One region of the Fervidobacterium riparium genome, then DNA from elsewhere that is predicted to be linked to it. Evidence: predicted binding sites of a transcription regulator. Region 1 holds the regulator's gene; the other holds the start of a gene.
What was found. The regulator HrcA, encoded in region 1, represses chaperone genes, less so after heat shock. The targets are predictions, from matches to a motif close to ATTAGCACTCNNANNNTNNGAGTGCTAAT.
Positions count from the first base shown of each region.

Region 2: IB67_RS04610 (ATP-dependent Clp protease ATP-binding subunit) is a predicted target of HrcA. The motif match lies at 2,376-2,404, and genes of this name have one in related genera.

Region 1 covers NZ_CP009277.1:603,253-610,638, reverse strand. The annotation lists gene IB67_RS02715 (LytR/AlgR family response regulator transcription factor) at 1-77, shown strand, start outside; gene IB67_RS02710 (hypothetical protein) at 89-1,489, opposite strand; gene dnaJ (molecular chaperone DnaJ) at 1,486-2,628, opposite strand; gene IB67_RS02700 (nucleotide exchange factor GrpE) at 2,625-3,308, opposite strand; gene hrcA (heat-inducible transcriptional repressor HrcA) at 3,368-4,408, opposite strand; gene IB67_RS02690 (DMT family transporter) at 4,671-5,561, shown strand; gene rpsB (30S ribosomal protein S2) at 5,600-6,373, opposite strand; gene IB67_RS02680 (HD-GYP domain-containing protein) at 6,530-7,386, opposite strand, start outside.
Region 2 covers NZ_CP009277.1:1,018,943-1,026,328, forward strand. The annotation lists gene IB67_RS04595 (MATE family efflux transporter) at 1-816, opposite strand, end outside; gene IB67_RS04600 (hypothetical protein) at 789-989, opposite strand; gene IB67_RS04605 (MFS transporter) at 1,040-2,212, opposite strand; gene IB67_RS04610 (ATP-dependent Clp protease ATP-binding subunit) at 2,466-4,679, shown strand; tRNA gene IB67_RS04615 (tRNA-Cys) at 4,888-4,964, shown strand; tRNA gene IB67_RS04620 (tRNA-Met) at 4,972-5,047, shown strand; gene rpsF (30S ribosomal protein S6) at 5,149-5,532, shown strand; gene IB67_RS04630 (single-stranded DNA-binding protein) at 5,535-5,948, shown strand; gene rpsR (30S ribosomal protein S18) at 5,980-6,210, shown strand; gene IB67_RS04640 (glycoside hydrolase family 191 protein) at 6,258-7,166, shown strand; gene era (GTPase Era) at 7,171-7,386, opposite strand, start outside.

The DNA of each region.
Region 1 (7,386 bases):
CTCTTGAGCTTTCAAATGGCGATATTGTGCCAGTTGGAAGAAATTACAAGGAGTCTTTAAAAGAGTTGCTCGAATAAGACTTAAACACTTATATATTTGGCATTATCCTCAGTAGCCCAACAATTTTCCCTTCTTTCATAATGCTTCCGGATATAACGACTCCATTTTCTGATTTTAGAATGTTAAACAACATACCATATTCTGTGTCCAAGTATTTTTCTATCACAGCAGGTTTTTCCATATCTGCTTGGAAGATGAAAGAACCATACCAAGGCATCTTTACATTTTTATCGGTTTTATAACCAGCGAACAGTACTGTCTCGTTCTCAGAATTGCTATCTCTTGTTGAAGAATCTACGGCTATTGAGTGTATTCTTGCATTTTCACCGAACATTTTAAGGTATACGACTTGACCGCTTTCCGAAAGCCTTGCAATGAAGCCCTTCTCAACTCCTAAGGCATTCTGCGAATTGTTGCCATTAGAGTTTGGCGGCATTCTTTCGTAAACATATCCTGCGACGTAAATTGAGTTATTTGTAACAACTAAATCGAGAGGCCACAGTGTATAAGAGTTTGTTAACGTAGACTTCCAAACTAAATTACCCTTTGTGTCGTAAGCTACAACGTATCCATCGTATCGGTTCCCGTCTGTGAATGAATTTGAAGAACCAGCGGATAGAATTAATTTCTGAGATTCGAGATATCCGCCTGAATATGCTCTATCCCATCGTATACCACCAAAGCTCCTGTCCCATATTATTTTTCCATCTTTTGATATATTTACAATCCAGTAGTCGTGTTCGCCAAAATTTTGCGACACATCTCCGCCTTTTGCGTAATTATCACCTACGATGACGTATCCGTTCTCTGTTTTCAGAACTTTGTATGCTCTATCCCAGTCAGGTCCTCCGTAAACTTTGTACCAAAGGATTTTTCCTTGTTCATTGTATTTTATAAGCAGAGCATCGTACCTGCCACGGACTCCGAAACTTTTTGAAGAAGAAACCCCTACGACTATGTAACCGTCGCTCTCCTTAATAACATCATATGCAAATTCGTCTCCATCGTTTCCAAAAAACGTTTTTGAAATTATATTGCCATCTTTATCCAACTTTGCTAAAAAGATCTGGTATTTTTCCTTCTCGTTTGTCAGTACGTCACCTACAACTAAATACTCGTCGTTGACTTTCAAAACCTTCGTTACTCGTGTTTCTTGCCCAAAGTCAAGAAAGATTTCTTTCTCCTCATTTACATTTTCGCTATTCGTTTTATCAGCTTGCTTCAGAAAAGAAAAAAGTTTCATTGTGTTATTGTCAGAGTTTATTATTGTTGAAAAACCAATGAAGAATAAACCTATCACTAATATCAAGAAAATAGCAGAAAAAAGCTTGAAACTATTGGATCCATTTCTGCTGTTCTTTCTACTGTTTGGAAGTCTTCTGTACGTTTTTTTATGAGCGTTCTGTAGCTTGTTCCTGTCAAGTCTCAAACCTTAATACCCCTTTCTTTTGCTATCTCTTTCAAGAGTTCTCTCTCTTTACCTGATACCTTCTTTGGTATCGAAACCTTAAATTCAGCAACCAAGTTACCGCGCCTACCTGTTCTTGTATTTGGAATTCCCTTGCCTTTGATAACAACTCTATCATTTGGCTGTGTACCAGCAGGTATTTCTACTTCAATTTTTTCTTTATTCGGGAGTTCGACGAACGTTGCTCCTCCAAGAATTGCTGTTACGTAATCTATTGGTACAGTTACTATTATATCATCACCTTCGCGTTTGTAGTCACTTGTTTGTCTGACTCGGATATGAACGTACAGATCACCGTATTCGCCACCGTAACTACCTGCGTTTCCTTTTCGAGGGATTCGTAATACGCTTCCGTCTTCGACTCCTGATGGTATATTCACCACAGCTGTGGTTCGTTTTTTTATCCTTCCACTGCCGCGACAGACATGGCATGTTTCTCCAGGAATCGAACCTGTACCGCCACAGGCATCGCAAGTGTGCTGGTTAATAAACACTCCAAATGGTGTGCGTTTTTCTTCTCTTACAACACCGGTACCATGACATTTTGAACAAGTTACCCACTTACTGCCGGGTTCAATGCCTTCGCCATGACAATTCTCACACACTTCGTATCTATCGTATTCGATCGTTGCATCTTTTCCAGTGAATATATCGGCATCCGTTATAACTAATTCAACGTTTATATCTTCACCCCTTCGGGCGCTTCGCCGTGAACCTCTCTGGGACGATTGAGAAGCTGTTGAGGTTCTCTGCCCACCAAAGAATATGTTGAATATATCATCGAAATCTCTGAAAATATCCTCAAAGCCGAAACCAAAACCGCCAGTTCCAAAATTTGTTCCGTTTGGTTCGTATACATAACCACCTTCGCCTACATAACCAAACTTATCGTACATTGCTCTTTTTTGCGGGTCGCTGAGTACTTCGTATGCTTCTTGAATCTCTTTAAATTTCTGTTCTGCCTGCTTCTTTTTATCTCCGACGTGCCTATCCGGATGCCATTCTTTGACAAGCTTTTTGTAAGCCGCTTTAATCTCATCGTCAGAGGCATTTTTTGGAATGCCAAGTATCTCGTAATAATCCTTTTTAGCTGGCATTATGCCTCACCTCTATTTTCCGCACTGCTTTCAGAGCTTTTACCTTCACTGTTGTCTTTGTTACTGTTTGTGTTCTCAGTATTTTCTGCAGGTTCTTTTTTCTTTCTTGGCTTGACTGCAACCTTTACTTTCGCAGGTTTAATAACCTGACCGTTGAAGGTATAACCATCTTCTATAACTTCGGTGATCGTGTATTCTTCCAAGTCTTCTCTTTCTTCCCTTTCGAATGCTTCGTGATTGAACGGGTCAAACTTGCCAGTTGCATCAATTTGTTTTAACCCCTCATTTTCAAGTGTTCTGACAAATTTCTCGTATATCTTTTCCACTCCAGTTTTGAATTCCTCGAGGTTGTTTGATAGCTCAAAATGTTTAAAAGCTCGTTTGAAATCGTCTAAGAGAGGTATCATCGCTCTCATAATCCTTAAAGAGGTAGCTCTGCTCGCATCTCTTATCTGCCTGTCGGCGTCTAACTTGTAATTTTCGAATGTTGCTTTTATAACCCGAGCCGCGTTTTGGATTTCTTTCAACTGCGCTTCGAGCTCGGAGATCTTTTCTTTTAACTCCTTGTTTTCCTTTTCAAGATTCGAAACTTCCTCTTTATTTTCAGTCAAATTATCTGTGTTATCTGAAGCAATTTTCCTTTCCTTCTCTTCTAAATTTTCCAGTTTTCTTTCCTTTTCCATATTTTTCCCTCCTCAGTTCATCTTTTATATATTTTATTAGTTTACGCATTTAACACATTTCACACATTTCTCGAGACTATTGTGAAGTATTCAGTCAATCTATTGAGCATGAATTCAAAGCTTTCGAACACATGATCATATCGGCTGAACTTATCAAATAAGACGGCGATTCGTCCTATTGGGTTGTTTTCCGCATAGAATGGTCCTATAATGACTGAGAAGTCATCCAAGAAACGCAAACCATGTTCTTTACCCACATAGACATCATTCTTGAGTTCTAAGAGGTCTTTGTAGAAAACATCGGTTGATACATAAGCAAGTATATTCTGCAGTTTTCGTAAATTAATCCTGTCGTTTGTTAAAAGGTTTGAAAGTCCTTCGGTGATATAATCCTCGTAGCTTTCCATCGATAAGCGTTCAGTTATCTCCAAGAATCCCTTGCTCATATTACTTATTTCAAAGCCGTTTATGCTATTGAGATTGTTTAACTTCGAGAAGATGTCTTTCAATTTCGTTCTGAATTCGTTAAGTGTTAGACCTTGAATCAGCTTGTTCAGGACTTCCTCAATGTGTGTTATCTCTTCGCCGCTATCGATTTCTGCATGTTGGAGAGGTATAGAAGAACTCAGACCAAGCGAAGTTACGACATTTGCAATAGAAAAGTTTCTGCTAACAGGTGTTATCACAATTCTTTTGATCCTAAGATTCAACGGACTTGGCTTCTCTATAACTACCATGCCTTTTGTTGATGAACTCAGCAATTTGGCTGCCCCAGTTAGCACTTTTTCCATATCGCCCATTGGGAAATTCGCAACTGTCTCAACGTGGGTGCTCTTTGACTTTATCTCATCTCTTATTTTTCTGAGTTCGTTAACGTAAAATCTCAAACCTTTATCGGTAGGTACCCTACCCGCCGATGTGTGTGGCTGATATATGTAACCAGCCTTCATCAACCTGTTCATGTCATTTCTGACAGTTGCGCCTGACCTTTCAAGTGCAGCGTTTTCTAAGACTCTCTTCGAACTTACTGGAGCTTTCGTGTTTATGTACTCTTGTACAATACAGTACAGCACTTTTTTCTGCCTTTCGGTGATGTCCATTCTATCACCTCCGGATATTACGAAATCGATAAAAGTATATCCTGTGAATTGTCAAACAAATTAGCAATCATATGTTTTGTCTGCTAAAATATTACCATAAATGTGTACTATTGTCAATTCTTTAGCTTTTGAGAAGTCCGAACATTCCTATCTTTTCAAGCTCAGGATTATGGTTTAAAATATTGTTGTGAACATGGTACGCTTTGCGAACCATTGATGTTCCATGAGAATTTTCGTGAATTCCTGTGAAAGGGGAATAATAATGGGGAAGAATGGAAACTGGAGAGTTTATCTTGCTGGAGTTACCGTTTCGCTGATATTTGGACTTTCTTTTTTGTTCACAAAGGCTGGCATTGAGTACGTGGGGATTTACACGTTTTTGTCTTATAGGTTTGGTATAGCAACCGCTGCTATTCTGTTGCTAAGTTTTCTGAAAGTTGTCCGTATAAGTAGGAAGCCTTACTGGAAGCTGTGGAAAGTTGTTATTTTCCAGCCTATAATGTATTTTATTTTTGAAACGAATGGTTTGAGGTACGCAACTTCTTCAGAGGCTGGTATGATAATAGCGATGATACCCATTGTTATTGCTTTTCTCAGTCCATTCATGCTTAAGGAAAAGCTACACTGGTTTCAGGTTTTGTTTGCATTCACAAGCTTCTTGGGCGTCTCTCTAATAGTTGGAGGCGGCGGATTTGAAAAAGGAGCTTTCATAGGAAAGGTGTTAGTTCTGTGTGCCGTCTTTTCTGCAGCACTTTATAATATTTTCTCGCGGAAGTTATCAGCGCTCTTCGAACCTATGGAAATAACATTCACAATGATGCTGACAGGTTTTTTGTTTTTCACAACCATGAGTTTAATCACTGGTCAGTTCGAGATAACGACGAATTTATCAGCAATTATCAGTGCTCTGTACCTTGGTGTTTTATCTTCAACAGTTGCTTTCTTCTTGGTAAATTACATGCTCAGCAAAGTCTCACCGACCGTTTCGTCTCTATTTTCTAATTTGACGACAATCGTTTCTGTATTGGCTGGTAGCCTGATTCGTCATGAAAAGATACTCTTTATTCAAATAATCGGTATGGTCATGATACTTGCATCACTTGTTGCCAATTCGTACCTTAGTTCGAGAGCTAAAAACAAGACCTCGGCTTGACGCCGAGGTCTTTTGTGTTTTTATATTTTGTTCAATTGTTATATTTCTTCTTCTTCAAGGTTTTCTGGAATGTTTATCTCTATCTCTTCTGGTTCGGATACTACCTGAGCTTCTTCTGCTGAGTACGCAACGCCTTCTCTGCCTTCCAAGTAAGCATCCGCTATCTTGGCTGCGATAAGAGCGATTGCCCTTATTGCGTCATCGTTTGATGGAATTACGTAGTCGATTGGATCTGGGTCACAGTTTGTATCTACCATACCTACGATAGGAATTCCAAGGTAATTCGCTTCTTCGACAGCTATCTTTTCTTTCCTCGGGTCCACGACAAATATGACATCTGGTAAACTTCTCATATTCTTGACGCCACCCAGGTTCTTTCTAAGTTTTTCGAGCGTTTTTCTCAATTTGCTTTGTTCTTTCTTAGGAAGCCTGTCGAGCTCCCCGTTTGCTTCCATCTCTTCGAGTTCGATGAGTCTTTGAATCCTTGATTGAATCGTTGAGAAGTTTGTGAGAAGTCCACCGAGCCATCTGTTGTTAACGTAGAATCCACCGCATCTTTCTGCTTCGTTCTTAACAACCTGTTGAGCTTGTTTCTTTGTTCCAACGAAGAGGATCGTTCCGCCTTTGCTTGCTACGTCTCTAACGAAATCGTAGGCTTCGTCCAAGAGCTTTACGGTCTTTTGAAGGTCAATAATGTAGATACCTTTTCTTGCTCCGTAGATATACGGCTTCATCTTGGGGTTCCATCTTTGAGTTCTGTGTCCGAAGTGAACACCTGCTTCTAAAAGTTGTTTCATCGTTACGACTGGCATACCTGCACCTCCATTTGGTTTTATCCTCCGCCCCCTTTAACCCACCGACTCCGATTAGAATTCAGAGCACCGAGGTGGGAAACGGAAAGCGTGCGGATTTTTTTATCAGCAAGCAGAATTGTACCATATATTTCAAATTAGTCAATTAATGTTTTGTTAAATACTCCTCCAAAGTTCATCTATTTCATTGTTGTGCGTTTCAAAAACTTCTAGAAGTTTTGGTGAAAAATGGCTTGGTGAAGTTCTACCATCCCCTTCTAAGATAATTCTTAGTGTTTCTTCGTGCGAAAGTCCCTTTTTATACGGCCGTTCCGACCTAAGCGCATCGTATACATCTACAAGCTTGACAATATGTGCCACGATAGGTATCTCCTCACCTTTCAGACCAAATGGATAACCTGTTCCATCGTAGTTTTCGTGGTGGTACAGAGCAATGTTAAGCGCTGTCTCGAAGCCGGGAACGTCTAAGATTCTTTTTGAGAGTATTGTATGCTGCTTCATTATTTCCCATTCTTCAGGTGTGAGGCGCGAGGGTTTTTTTAGTATTTCATGCGGTATGAATATCTTTCCAATATCGTGCAAGCTTGCAAACATGCCAAGTTCTTCAATTCTTTCATCATCGAGTTGCAACTTTTCACCTAAGAAGCGCGACAGAATTTTGACTCTGTAAATATGATGACCAGTTTCCTCGTCATATCCTTCCGCAATCATGGCAAGTCTCTCAGACATGTTTAACAACAAACGCCTAAACTCTTTACTTTTTGCGGACACTTCATTGTATGCCTTTTCAAGTTCCTCGTTTGTTGCTTCGAGTTCTTCAAGAGTTGCACTGAGCTCTTGCATTATGGCTGAAAGTGTTCCATAAAATTCCTGAGTATCTCTTAGATTGAATGTTCCTGCTGGTGGAAGGATTCCAGAATTTCCGACCTCCCGAACTGCAATTCCCAATTTTGTCATGTCACTTGCAAATGGGGTTATCGCCGAACGTGTTGAAAGATATGTGAATATCAAGA
Region 2 (7,386 bases), 420 kb from region 1:
ACTATACAAGGTTGCCATGAAGGCAACCTTTTTTGCCAACCTTTCATCGTTCTTTCCAAGCGCAAATCCAACTAATGTACTTGAACCTATTGAAAGACCGAATATCGGAATAACGGAAAAACCCATAACTCGTTCTATTATGCCGAAAACAGTGACGATTTCCGAACCAAATAGCGATGACAATTTTATGAGTACGGTATACGAAAGATTTCGAAGGAGCATCTCTATACCTGAAGGTAAACCAATGGTAATTAGTTTTCTATCTATTAGCCTGTCCAATTTCAGCAATCCTTTAAACGAGACCTTCACCCCATCTATACCTCTTGAAAGTAACGTTAATCCCCAAATCAGAGGAAAGAAAGAAGATAAAACTGTTGCCCAAGCAGCTCCCTCTATTCCCAAACCAAGACCGCGGACACCTATGTAAGGTATTTTTTCAAAAATGAATACCGGATCAAGGATAATATTTAAAAAAGCCCCAAGAGCCATTGTAGTCATTGCTAAAGTGGCTCGTCCAATGTTGCGCAGTGCGGTAAAGGTAGAGTAAGTCATGAAAAATATCGGCATAAAAAATATGCGGATGTAACCATATTTAATTGCAGATTCGACAACTTCTCTATCCTTTGAAAAGAACCACACAAGCGGTTTGAAAAATACAATTAAAATTGTCGAAGCAATTACCGCAACTAATGCCTTAAAAATAAGGGTTTGTTCTATTATTCTTGAAGTTAAGCGTTTGTCACCCGAACCATAAGATTGTGATATCAACGATACCGAAGATGTGCCTATTATCTCGTTAAGAATCTCAACGAGCAAAAGATTGTAGAAAAGATAACAATGCCTGCAATCGCTTTGTATGATATCTTGCCTATCCAGAACATATCTACCAAGTCGTATAGCGATTGTATTGAAAACCCAATCATCGTCGGGACAGAAAGTTTAAATAGATTCTTGGAAATGTTTCGAAAATCACTTTCTAAATTTATCATTCTCACCCTCCACTCGTCTGTGTACCTTGTCTGTGCACATAGTGCACCAGTTAACTTTCCCTTATATGTTTGTACATTCTTATCATAACATAAGCGTTTACAAAATAAAAAACGGAGCTAACTGCAAAGATTAACGTGTAACCAGAATTAAAGCGCGTGAAATAAGCGAAGAGCTCTGCAGAAAAAGCTCGAGAGACGTTGTTGAAAAAGACGTTCATGCCGTTTATCGATGATAAATACACTACATCGATACTCGAGAAAACCGTAGCAGTTAACAAAGGACTGACCATGTTCATAACCGCAAAGCGGAGTATGTACACCGAAGTGAACGTGATAGGTTCTCTTACAAAACTCAGCATAACTATCAAGATAGGCACGACAACGTATGAGAAGATCAGTACATTCATATCGCCAAATTTCTTGCCAAGCTTGTGTGAAAACATCGCTCCTAAGCTCGTTGCCAACTGCGCACTTGCGAGGATAGAACCGATTATCGCAGGTTTCATGTGGAATATATCATAGAAGATAACGTTTCCAAAGCTAACGAACAATCCTGCACCGAAACCAACGCTTATAGTTGACAGGAAATAATAAACTACTATCTTTCTCATTCTGTAATCCATGTTTCTTACAATGGAGAAAAATCTTAAGATACCCTCATTTGATTCTCTCTTTACCATCAATTCAGAAGCTTTCATTTTGAGAATTGGATATATCGCTATGAGCCTTGATAGACTCGAAACTATCAGAACAGGTCTCAAGCCAAACAGGTCGCCAAACACACCACCAAAAACATTTCCAAGAACACCGGTGAACATCCCAATACCGAAATTCATTCCAAGGTGCTTTGAACGATTACGCGCGTCTGTTTTAAGTATCAGCAAAGTTGAGAGTATTACACTTGTTGCAGACGAAAAGCCACCGAAGAGCAATGACATAATCGCGAGTTGGTGGACAGAAGTAACGAGTATTCTATATGTTCCAAAAAATACACTGAGCAAATGAGTGAACACCATTAGTTGCTTCTTATCAAATCTATCTGCAAGCAAGCCAAATATCAATCCAAAAAAAGCGATTCCCCACAGTGAAAACGAAGTTATCCTACCAACAGCACTTGTGGAAAGTCCAGATGAGCGCAGTAAGAGATTGAATATTGTTCCATATATACCCTGGGCAAGTCCATCGATGAATGTAAAAAGTGTTACGAGATAGGGAATTGGCATCAATTAACCCTCCAATAAGGTGCTTGACCTGTTTCGAAAACTGTTAGCATACGAAGTGTTTCAAGTATATTCTACCATCCGGCAGCAGACAATTCAACTTCAATATAAGAATCCACCATTGTTTTATTTGTGTATTCTTCGAGAAGAAATGTGCGGAGATTTAATTAGCACTCTTGACATATGAGTGCTAATCTGGTAAAATTGTCCCGGAATGGAAATAAGAAAAAGGATTAAGAAAGGGGTGGTCATGATGATGTTTAACACGGAAGACTTCACCGAAAACGCTCAGGAGATTTTGCAGTCCGTTTCCGATGTTTTAAACAGATACAGGCAAAATCAGATGGCGCCCGAGCACATATTGTTGACTATGTTAGAAAACACAAAAAATGCAGCTTATGATATTCTAAGCCATCTGAATGTAGATATTGATGCACTCCGCAGTGATGTCGAACGCGCTATTAGTTCAAAAGGCTCATACTACTATTCTTCAGGTGGAACAGGTCAGGTTTTCATAGCACCAGACACTACGAAGGTAATCAACGAAGCTAAACGTGAAGCGAAACGCATGGGTGACGAAAAGGTAGGTACGGATCACCTGTTGCTGGCGATGACGATTGTTCCAGAAACTACAACTTACAGGTTACTTACAAGATATGGCGTAACTCAAGACAAGCTTTACAGCGCCATCAAAGAGTTGAGGATGAAGAGAACGTATTCTGAAGAGGAAAATATAGACGTACTTGCAAAATTTACAGAAAACCTTACAGAGATGGCAAGGAACGGTCAATTGATGCCGGTTGTCGGTCGAGAGAACGAAGTTAATAGGATGATAGAGATTCTTGGCAGGAAGATCAAAAACAATCCAGTACTCATTGGTGATCCTGGTGTTGGGAAGACTGCGATTGTTGAAGGGCTCGCACAGAGAATTGTAAAGAATGAAGTTCCTGATTTCCTTAAGAACAAGACAGTCTTAAAACTTGACCTCGCAAGACTCGTTGCAGGAACGAAATTCAGGGGTGAGTTTGAAGAAAGGTTGAAGAAGCTGATAGATGTTCTCAAGAAACGAACAGATATAATACTGTTCATAGATGAGCTACATACTGTCGTTGGCGCAGGTGCTGCGGAAGGTGCACTTGACGCGGGAAATATTTTGAAGCCGGAATTGGCGAGAGGAACTCTAAGAGTTATTGGTGCTACAACCGTTGAGGAATACCGAAAACATGTAGAGAAAGACAAGGCCCTTGCAAGAAGGTTCCAAGTTATATTCGTACCAGAGCCAAGCGTTGAAGAGACAATTGAAATTTTGAAAGGATTGAAGCCGAAGTTTGAAGAATTCCACGGTGTTAAAATAACTGATAAGTCTATTGAGGCAGCTGCGAAGTTGTCTTCAAAGTACATTACTGATAGATTTCTGCCTGACAAGGCGGTTGACTTGGTTGATGAAGCTGCTGCAAGAGCGAAGATTGACGGTAAGGCAGAAATATTGGAAGAAGATATTGCAAGGATTGTGGAACGTTGGACAGGCATACCTGTTGGCAAGCTAATGGGTGATGAAAAGGAGAAGATTAAAAACTTAGAAAAGTTTATACACGAGAAATTTGTTGACCAGAAAGAAGCAGTTAGGCTTGTTTCTAACGCAATTAAGATGGCAAGAGCAGGTATAAGGAATCCTAAGCGTCCACTTGGCGTGTTCCTCTTCTTAGGTCCGACTGGTGTTGGGAAAACTGAACTTGCAAAGCGATTGGCTGATGTAATCTTCGGAAGTGAAAAGGCACTCATAAGGATAGATATGAGCGAGTACATGGAGAAGCATTCAGTTGCAAGGTTGATAGGTGCGCCTCCGGGATACGTTGGTTACGAAGAAGGTGGGCAACTTACCGAACAGGTTAGAAGAAGACCGTACAGCGTTGTACTATTCGATGAAATAGAAAAGGCTCATCATGAAGTTTTCAACGTCTTATTGCAACTTTTCGATGATGGAAGGCTTACAGATGGAAAGGGTACAACTGTGGACTTTAGAAACACGATAATAATCATGACGAGCAACATCGGTTCAGACGTAATTATCCAGGATATCGAAGATGGCTTGGAAGATGCTATTCCAAGGCATATGGAAGAAGAGATGCGCAGGTACTTCAGACCCGAACTCATCAACAGAATAGACGCAGCGGTTGTATTTAAACCTTTGAAGAAGGAACATATAAAACAAATAATCTCCATCTACTTGAAGGAACTAAACGAAAGACTTGCTGATAGAAAGATTACAGTTGAACTTGATCAAAACGTAATGGAATATTTAGCAACAGAAGGATACGTTCCTACGATGGGTGCAAGACCATTGAGAAGGTTGTTTGAAAACACTATAGAATTCAAATTAGCAGAACTTATCATAGATGAAAAGGTCAAAGAAGGAAACAAGGTGCTCTTCTCGATGAAAGATGAAGGGTTAAGCTGGGAAATACTCTAAAGCAGAATACATGTATCAGTTTTGGCATCTGCAAGTACTCTTGCAGATCCCGTGATTTCTTAATAGTATTCGTAGTTCCATTCATAGTTAGTGTTGGCGAAGTGTTTCAAAAAAAGACAAGATAGGCACTCTTGGATTTTGCCAGTTGAATTTTGCTTGAAGCTGTTGACAGAACAACGGTTATATGATAGAATGTATCTCGCAACGGGGCGACGTAGCCAAGGGGTCTAAGGCGGAGGTCTGCAAAATCTCTATTCGAGGGTTCAAATCCCTCCGTCGCCTCCAAGAGAGTGGGCTCGTAGCTCAGTTGGTAGAGCATCCGGCTCATAACCGGACGGTCGGGGGTTCGATCCCTCCCGAGCCCACCAGAAAGATACCGCGGGCGTTATGCCCGTATTTGTTTTATGCTCAATAATCCCGCTCTGCTAAAAGAAGGCAGGGCCGCATAGACCGAGGGAGGAGGTGCTTTATGAGGATTTACGAAACGATGTTCATCATCAAACCAGATTTGTCAGAGGAAGAAAGAAACAGCTTGGTTGAGAACGTGAAGAAGTTTTTGGAAGAGAGAGTAGGAGCACATGTGGAAAACGTAGACAGGTGGGGTATAAGGAAACTTGCCTACAGAATCGGCAAATACTCAGAAGGAGATTACACAGTTCTCTACTTCAGGTCAACAGGTCAAGGTCTTGAACAGTTCGAAAACTATTTCAGAGTTCACCCAGAGTTCATTAGATGGCAGACATTTAGAAGAGAAGACCTTGAAAAGAAAGAAAGAAGAGCAGCAAGAGCAAAAAAGACAGAAGAAGTTTCATCGGAATCCCAGGAGGGAACAACAGAAGAGAAGGGTGAATAATTATGTCTTACAATAAGGTTGTTCTTGTTGGAAGGCTAACAAGAGATCCTGAAACAAGACAAACACTCGATGGAAATCTTATAACAACGTTCACGCTTGCTGTTAATAGAGGTAACAACGGTGATGATGTGGATTTCATTCGTATCGTTGCATTTAGAAAACTCGCTGAGCTTGCACACAATTATCTTCAGAAAGGGCGCATGGTCCTCGTCGATGGTAAGCTCAGGATAAATAAATGGAAGACAAACGATGGACAACCGCGTTCAACTGTCGAAATATGGGCAGACAATATAGTTTTTGTTGATTCTAAGAAAGGCGATAGAGAAATACCTGATGAGATTCCGTACGAAGAAGTCTTTGGTCAAGATGTTGAAACAGATGAAGACATACCAAATGATGATGAACCACCGTTTTGATGTTTTAAACATATAAAAAGGAGGGAATAATATGCCAAAAGTAAGGCAGAGAAGAAGAAAAGTTAAAGCATGCAAAATGTGCGAAATGAAAGTAGAATACGTTGATTATAAAGATATAAGAGTACTCAAGGACTTCCTCAATGAAAAGGGTAAGATCCTTCCAAGAAGATTAACAGGTAACTGTGCAAAGCACCAAAGAATGGTCAAGGATGCAATAAAGAGAGCAAGACAGATGGCATTGATCCCTTACATAAAGTACTAAGAATAAAAGCCGCCTAAACGGCGGCTTTTCTTTTGGGAGGATTCATTGTGGACAGTTCTTTTGCGTTTAAGCTGTCGATTCTGATAACATTAGTAATTTCTGTTTTGTTAATTACCATAAACCTATATGCTGTGGAAATAAAACAAGGTTGGATACTTTTCACCAATGGACCTGATATTAATTCGATAATCAATTATCCAGCCAAAATTGTAGTTATTGATTACTCGTCAGATGGTACAGACAGGCGGGCATTCAGTAGTGCTGAGATTAATTTGCTTAAGTCTACAGGAAAAAAGGTTTTTTTATACATAAATTTTGCGATTGCAGAAGACTGGAGATTCTATTGGAACAAACTTCCAAAGAGTATCATCTTAGGTAATCTCGAAGGTTGGACCGGTGAATACTACGTAAAATATTGGTACGCAGAATGGTATTCGATAATAAAAGAATATATGACAAAAATCTCTAACGCTAACTTCGATGGAGTAGTGCTTGATTGGATAAATGTTTATACGCACGAAAATCTTCAAAAGCTAAGTGGTAAGACACAAGAAAATCTTAAACTTGCGATAGTGGAAAATATTAGGAAAATTGTCTCAGAATTTCCGAAAATGGAGTATGTATTAATCAACGGTGAAGATATCTTAATTGAGTTTCCTGATTTGAAAAAGAGTATCAAGTATGTTTTAGTGGAGAGTCTGTTTTTCACAAATACCAAATTAAAACTCAGTACAAAATATTATACCGAGCGATTAGGTAAGCTCTTAAAGCTTAGAAACGATGGAATTGAGATTCTTTCAGTTGAATATATAGATAATGGGAATCCTTTAGATAAAACTAACTCTGAAAGGATAAAAACTTATGTTGAATTAGCAACGAAATACGGTTTTATTTATTACATAGCACGCACGGATATGAAGTTGGATATTCTAAATGTCCCAAGAGTTATGAATTAAGTTGTTATTCAAGGTCGTCTCTCATTCCTATTTCATTGAGTATTATAAAATCTTTGTTCCGCCAGTCCTTCTTAACTTTGACATGGAGATCCAAATATACCTTCGATTCGACAAAATACTCAATGTCTTTTCTCGCACTTTCACCTATCTTCTTTATCATCTGACCTTTTTGGCCTATGATAATTCCCTTTTGGCTATCTCTCTCAACATATATATTAGC